One region of the Paenibacillus sp. FSL R7-0216 genome, then DNA from elsewhere that is predicted to be linked to it. Evidence: riboswitches for the same ligand, from Rfam matches in the RefSeq annotation. Region 1 holds a riboswitch; each other region holds the start of a gene.

Region 1 (2,264 bases):
GCCGGCGAGGATCATCGCTTCGACCTGCTGCGTCGACAACGTGCCGATGTTCAAGACGAGGGCCCCGGCGATCTTGGCCATATCAGCCACCTCCTCGGGAGCATAGGCCATGACCGGCGAAGCGCCAAGGGCGTACAAGCCGTTTGCGGTAAAATTCGTGACGACAACATTGGTCATGTTATGCACGAGGGGTTTCGTTTTTTGCACCTTTTCCAGCACATCGGACAGATCTTTTTCCATTAAGCTCATGTTTTCAACCTCTCTTTCGATCATTTGGATGAATGCGAGATCATCGGCATCGCAACCGGCCAGTCTTCCTGCCGGTAAGCCATATCCCAAAAGAGATATTCCAATTGGCAGCTTTGCAGAAAATGATCGGCCATCCTTTGCCGCTCTTCCTCCCTGGCTGTATCCGCCCATCGGTCTAACGCATGGATAAACTTCTCCGTCACATCCCCCGAAAGACGCCCGTAAAAATCAATCCACTCATAAAACGGATGGTCCGGTGTCGGCTGCACTTCTGCCAGCAGCTTTTGGCCGATCACCAGATAGGTCCAAGGGCAGGGCAATAAAACGGCATAGATCTCGCCCAAACTCCCTTCGTGGGCCACCGTCAGCATATGACGGATATAATGATGCGCCGAAGGTGCAAGCGGGTACCCCTGCAACTCTTCAAAATTCACTCCGGCGGCCCGGCAAAAAATCTGATGGGGTTGAACTTCACGGTTTAAAATATACGCGATCTGTTCGTTGAACATCGCGATCTCCTCTCGGGTCCGGCTTTTGGAAATCGCGATACCGTAAATCCGCATATAGGCGTTTAAATATTCGTAATCCTGCTTAACGTAATGAATGAGCTGCTCTTTCTCCAGTTGTCCCCTTGCGATGCCTCTGACGAACGGATGATCGAATATGGCTTGATAGATCCCGTCCGCCTGACGTCGTAGCTCCTGCGTAAACCCCATCGTCTCCACCTCCCAATATATTGAACTAGGAAATCCCCTGAGAAGACGACGACAAACGACCTGTTAACAGAGCGCGCAAAAAAGCCGCTCCGTAGAGGGAGCGGCTCGATCAAGTCCTAGGCTGATATACGACAACCTGAGCACTATTCAAATGGGGGCCGACTCCACTTTCCTACGCTAGTATGAACTAGATCAGGTTCAAAGGGTCCAAGATGGTCTCTTGTCTCAGCCGTTTACGGCGCCCCTAGTGGATTTCCTATGCAATTCACCTATTACTCTACCGATCCCTGCCTGGATTGTCAATCCCGTCCAGCGAAAGATCGTTGGATCACTTGTTTCTCTCGTCTACACCATCCCCGGAATGCTGCATAGCATAACTATCAGGGAACTGTCTTGTAAACCGGTTCCTCAGGATAAGTAACCGGATCCCATCCAGCTAAGGAAGGTTAGGCCATGAATTCAGCCGGAAAAAGCAAATCCTCGTCCTCCAACAAGAAAAATGGCAAAAAGGGCGGTTTCCGGCCAAAAACCCCGGAATATACCGTAGCTGCGCTGCTTCTTTCCGGTAAACTTCGCGTGGATTCCGTCCAGTTATACCGTAACGCAACCATGTATGTCTCCCTTGTTGGCGAATACAAAACGATCAGCAGCGATGCAAACGCCGACAAGTTGCTGAACTTTCTCAACGAGAATGGAGATATGACCATCAATGACATCATCAATGCCATGAAGAAAAAAGCGGACAATTCCTCCTGAACCCGCTCTTCCTTTGAAAGATTCGGGCGGGAGGATCGCTCGCTTTACATCATAACCTAGATGCGGGGGTTTACTACAATGAGTGAATTTGACGGCGAAGGCTTCTCGGAACTCATCGTAATCATCATTCTGGTCGTTCTGTTCTTCTACGGTTCCAACGATATCGAAACGCTGACGGGCGCCCCGACTTCCGATTAACTGTCGAAGGCGACCCACAGCGTTCTCTCGTTATTTCAACTGCAAACGAATCGTTTTGATTTCATACGGTGACATCGACAACTCAAGCTCCGCAGCTGAGGAGGATTCTCCTAAAGACCGTTCCATCATGTCGGTTTCTTGCCAGGAAATCACCGGCATCCCGAAATGGAAGCGAACGCGGCCTCGGCCTCCCTTGTATTCATGCAAACGAACGATCAAGCCGTCGCCGTCTTCCGCTTTTTTCACGGCATCAATGACGACGTCCGCACTTCCGCTCGTTTGGAGCAGTGAGAATGAAGACGAGCGCGCCTGGCCCATCGTGGCGTAAACCGGCTGATTTAGCAG
Region 2 (2,264 bases), 2.4 Mb from region 1:
TTGCATACCCAAAAAAAACAAAAACAGCCGTATTCGCTTTGATGCGAATACGGCTGTGGCTGCTGTCAGCGTCCACCGATTCCGGCGGCGTCCTCGTCTATGCCTTCTTGGCCGACGATCTTTGATCGGAGCTTGGATTACTCAGTTGGGGAAGCATGCGCGTTCCCATGACCATCTCAGACGAGCAAAGCGGACAAGCCGGACTATGTTCAAACGTGAAGTTGTCACGCATCCATCCATTGCAATCGTCGCTCGTGCAGGTCCATACCGGTGTATTTTCCTCAGGAATTTCTTCTAACGTTTTTTTACGGTAGTTCATAATTCCCCTCCTTCAAGGTGAGCGTTCTAACCGGGTGCATAGATGTGGTTCGTCATAGTGCTATATGTACCATCAGAAGCGAGGTTTCCGAATGTTAACCTCATGAATGATCTTTGAGTAGAAAAACTGCCCTCAATGCGAGAACGCATTAAGAGCAGTTTCTGGCTAGCTTACAGTTTTACAACGTTTTCGGCTTGAGGGCCGCGGTTGCCTTGAACCACGTTGAATTGTACGCGTTGGCCTTCGTCGAGGGTTTTGAAGCCTTCGCCAGTGATCGCGCTGAAATGAACGAATACGTCATTTCCGCCTTCCACTTCGATGAAGCCAAAACCTTTCTCAGCGTTAAACCATTTTACTGTTCCGGTTTCCATAGGGGAATACCTCCTGTTTAAAGATTAACATGATTCATTTTTTTAACAGAAGTCGCTCAAAAGGGCTGACCCTTATGAACATGCACCACTTGTATAAAAAAAATTCACACATTGAAAAAAGTTCCAGGTTTTAAATAGTGACACTCTTTTCAATGGGTGAATGATCTTCTTTCTAAAACACGAGATGAACTCATTATATCCTTTTGCCAGATAAAAAGCAAATCCCCTATTTTTGCAAACCTGTTCGGAAAGACTGGACAAATGCGGCAAGCGAAAACTATAATGACAGTTGTAATCTGCAGTCATACTGTTCAGGGGTGCTGGAATTGGCCGGCTGAGAGTGTATCCCTCAAAGATACTGACCCTTTAACCTGATCTGGATAATGCCAGCGTAGGGAGCTATACTATATGGATATGAACTCGTTATTCATTTCATTTCCATTGCCTATCGCGTCCCGGATCCGGGACGTTTTTTTGTATCCGAAATTTGGATTGCGCTTAAGGTCGCGTTTCCAGGGTTATACCAAGAACAAAGCTGCGGAAATTTAAACAATCGAAGGAGAGAATGTGTCGTGAAAGTTCAACTACGCACCGTGCTGGCGCTGTTCCTCGGCTGTATGCTGCTAATTCTGTCTGCCTGCGGCGGAGCCAACGGAAATAGCGCGGGCAAGGCTGCTGCAGGAAACCAAGGCGGGCAAAATGCCGAGAATGCCGCGCCTAACCAGGCGACCGGCGAAGAGCTGCGCAGCGTCAAGGTTGTGCTCGACTGGAGCCCTAACACTAATCATACCGGCCTTTACGTCGCTAAGGACCAAGGGTATTTCGCCGAGGAAGGGCTGAATGTGGATATCCTCCTTCCCGGCTCTGGCGGCGCTGAGGCGATGGTTGCCTCCGGGGAGGTCCCGTTTGGCGTCAGCGTACAAGAGAACGTCACCCAAAGCCGGCTCCAAGGCGTCCCGCTTGTATCCATCGCCGCAATCATTCAGCATAATACATCCGGCTTTGCTGCACCTGTTGCCAAGAATATCAAGACACCTAAGGATTTTGAGGGCAAAGCCTACGGCGGATGGGGGTCTCCTGTGGAAGAAGCGGTCATTAAATCCATTATGGACCTGCAGGGCGCCGATGTCGGCAAGGTAAAGTTCCTCAACATCGGGGATGCCGATTATTTTACGGCCGTGAAGCGGGATATCGACTTCGCCTGGATCTTCTACGCATGGACCGGCATCGAAGCCGAACTGCGGGGTGAGCCGCTGGATATGCTTTACGTTAAGGACTTCTCCGAACAGCTTGACTATTATACGCCGGTGCTTGTCACCAACGAGAAGACGATCAAGGACGACCCGGAGCTCGTGAAGGCGTTTATGCGAGCGGTGTCCAAAGGCTATGACTATGCAATCGCCCACCCTGAGGAGTCGGCGCAAATTTTGCTCAAGGCTGTACCGGAACTCGACAAGGACCTGGTAGTTGCCAGTCAAAAATGGCTGAGCCCGAAATACAAGGACGACGCTCCGCGCTGGGGCGAACAGAAGAAAGAAGTATGGCAGAACTACTCTGATTGGATGCATGAGCGT
Region 3 (2,264 bases), 940 kb from region 1:
CCACCTCAGCCAAGGCGGCTTCCATCCGCGCGGACATCTCGGGCTGCGGTATGCCGAGGTTTTCCAGGGCAAAGGCTAGCTCCTCGTCAACATAAGGCATACAGAATTGGGTCTCGGGGTCCTGAAACAGGAAGCGCCACGATGTCGGGAGCTGCTGCGCGGACGTCCGCATCGGGATTTCCACCAAGTCCGGGATGATGCCGGACAAGACCTGAAGCAGCGTCGATTTCCCGCATCCGCTGGGGCCCAATAGCAGCACATGTTCTCCGCGTACAACCGAGAAATCCAAATCCTTGAACACGAAATCGGCCTCACCGGGGAACTTCAACCGCAGCCCCTGCACCTCTGCGGCCGCCATGTCCTTCCGCATCAGTCGTTCAGCGCCGCGTAGTCCTTCGGATCAACCGGCCGCAGCAGGGTGGTGACTCCTGTCGCTTCTACGGCTTTTACCACGGCGTAAGCGAAGTAACCGCAGATCAGCGCAGAGCTGACCGCGCGCATGGCATATTTGGCAGTCAAGAGCCAAGGCTCATAATCCTGCACGTAGCCATAGAAGAAATCCGGAATCACCGATCCAACAGCGGCCCCAATTCCGGCCAGCGCTGCGACGGAGCCGGAGAACTTCCGGTATCGGAACGCGGCGAATACCAGTTCCGCTCCCAAGCCTTGCAGCACGCTGTATAGAACGAGCTGAATGCCCCATTCGCTGCCGAACAGAATCTCCACATGGGCCGCCGCAATCTCGGCAATCAACGCTACCCCCGGTTTACGAATCAGCAGGAATACCAGTGTTGCGGCCAGGAACCACATCCCGTACACCAGTTCATCCGCCTGGAAGAACAGGGGCGAGAACAAATTGTACACCGAACTCCAGAAGTGGTACACCACGCCAAGCACAAGCGAGACCAGCACCGTTACCAACAGGTCGCTTAGCTTCAAACCGCGGCCCATTTTTTTTTGAATAACTTCCGACATCTCCATCTCTCCTCTTGATTCTTCAATTTAAATTCCCATCGCATACGTAAAAAAACCGCCTGAATAAGCTCAGACGGTGGTCAGGTCACGAGGGCGCGTAAAAAACGCAAGACATCCCGGACGATCGATTCTCTACGCTGGCATTATCCAGATCAGATTAACGGTCCGCGGCGCCATATGCCGCTATCTCAGCCTGATTTGCTCAAGCCCCCGTATCCCTATGCGATTGTTATTAACATACACCAACCTAGCCTCGGCATCAAGCATCAATTTGTACAAATTTGTCATCCGGGGTTACAGGCCGCTGTATTGATTTCGGCCCTGTTCTGTGTCAAGATTAGCGGAAGTGGCAACGAATTCATCAAACCAACGCAGCACTAACGGACAGACTAGGAGGATGCTATTTGGCCGCGAAATGGATGAAATGGATGACGGAACTCTCCTCCCGAAAATGGCTATCCCGATGGATGGGCAAGTTCTCCCATTCGGGCTTGAGCCGGGCGATGATTCCTTTTTTCGCCAAATCCTACGGCATTCCGCTCCATGAAGCGGAGAAGGAGCTTCGGGAATACCGGACACTGAATGAGTTCTTTACCCGAAAATTAAAACCAGGCATGCGCCCGCTGCACGCGGAGCCAGGGACGATGATCAGTCCGGTGGACGCCTTAATTACCTTTATGGGCGAGGTCCAAACCGGCACGATTCTGAACGTCAAAGGACAGGATTACACACTTGACGAGCTGCTGTCGCGCTCCCCCCGCGTAGAAACGTACAAACACGGTTATGCCCTTGTCCTTTATCTTAGTCCTACTGATTATCACCGAATTCATGCACCCGTGACCGGGAAAAAGTTGGAAAGCGAGCATGTGAAGGGCCGGGTCTACCCCGTGAACGACTTCGGCATGCGCCACATGAAGAAGGTCTTATGCCGGAATGAACGCCTGATTACTTATATTTCCCACAGTTGCGGAGAGATCGCCCTCATCAAAGTGGGAGCCATGAACGTCAGCAGCATCCAATACACGGACCCCTCGGCCAAAAGCTGGGAACAAGGCGACGATCTTGCTTACTTTGAATTTGGATCAACTGTCGTCCTTCTCACCCAGAATGGAACCTTCACCCCTCTGCCCGGTCTCGAGCCCGGTCGGAAGGTAAGGATGGGTGAAGCGCTAGGCCACTTCAAACCCGCAGGAAAATGCTAATGGCTTGCTGAAGCCGCCGGTTTCTCTCCCGGCGGCTTTTCTCCGTTATTGCACCGTGATGCTGCCGATGGATGTCTCTAACGCGAC

Evidence for each region. Region 1 has a riboswitch for thiamine pyrophosphate ahead of tenA (thiaminase II). Riboswitches for the same ligand answer to the same signal wherever they lie in the genome.
Region 2: linked by a shared signal. The riboswitch ahead of MKZ15_RS02895 (ABC transporter substrate-binding protein) and the one ahead of tenA (thiaminase II) in region 1 are both predicted to bind thiamine pyrophosphate.
Region 3: linked by a shared signal. The riboswitch ahead of MKZ15_RS18255 (ECF transporter S component) and the one ahead of tenA (thiaminase II) in region 1 are both predicted to bind thiamine pyrophosphate.

What each region holds. Positions count from the first base shown of each region.
Region 1 covers NZ_CP150222.1:3,049,748-3,052,011, forward strand. Annotated here, with positions in the region: gene thiM (hydroxyethylthiazole kinase) at 1-249, opposite strand, end outside; gene tenA (thiaminase II) at 270-965, opposite strand; TPP riboswitch at 1,118-1,221, opposite strand; gene MKZ15_RS13835 (hypothetical protein) at 1,419-1,721, shown strand; gene MKZ15_RS13840 (alpha-mannosidase) at 1,950-2,264, opposite strand, start outside.
Region 2 covers NZ_CP150222.1:692,131-694,394, reverse strand. Annotated here, with positions in the region: gene MKZ15_RS02905 (cold-shock protein) at 98-319, opposite strand; gene MKZ15_RS02900 (cold-shock protein) at 490-690, opposite strand; TPP riboswitch at 994-1,106, shown strand; gene MKZ15_RS02895 (ABC transporter substrate-binding protein) at 1,263-2,264, shown strand, end outside.
Region 3 covers NZ_CP150222.1:3,993,439-3,995,702, forward strand. Annotated here, with positions in the region: gene MKZ15_RS18250 (ABC transporter ATP-binding protein) at 1-370, opposite strand, end outside; gene MKZ15_RS18255 (ECF transporter S component) at 370-975, opposite strand; TPP riboswitch at 1,088-1,199, opposite strand; gene asd (archaetidylserine decarboxylase) at 1,380-2,177, shown strand; gene MKZ15_RS18265 (hypothetical protein) at 2,223-2,264, opposite strand, start outside.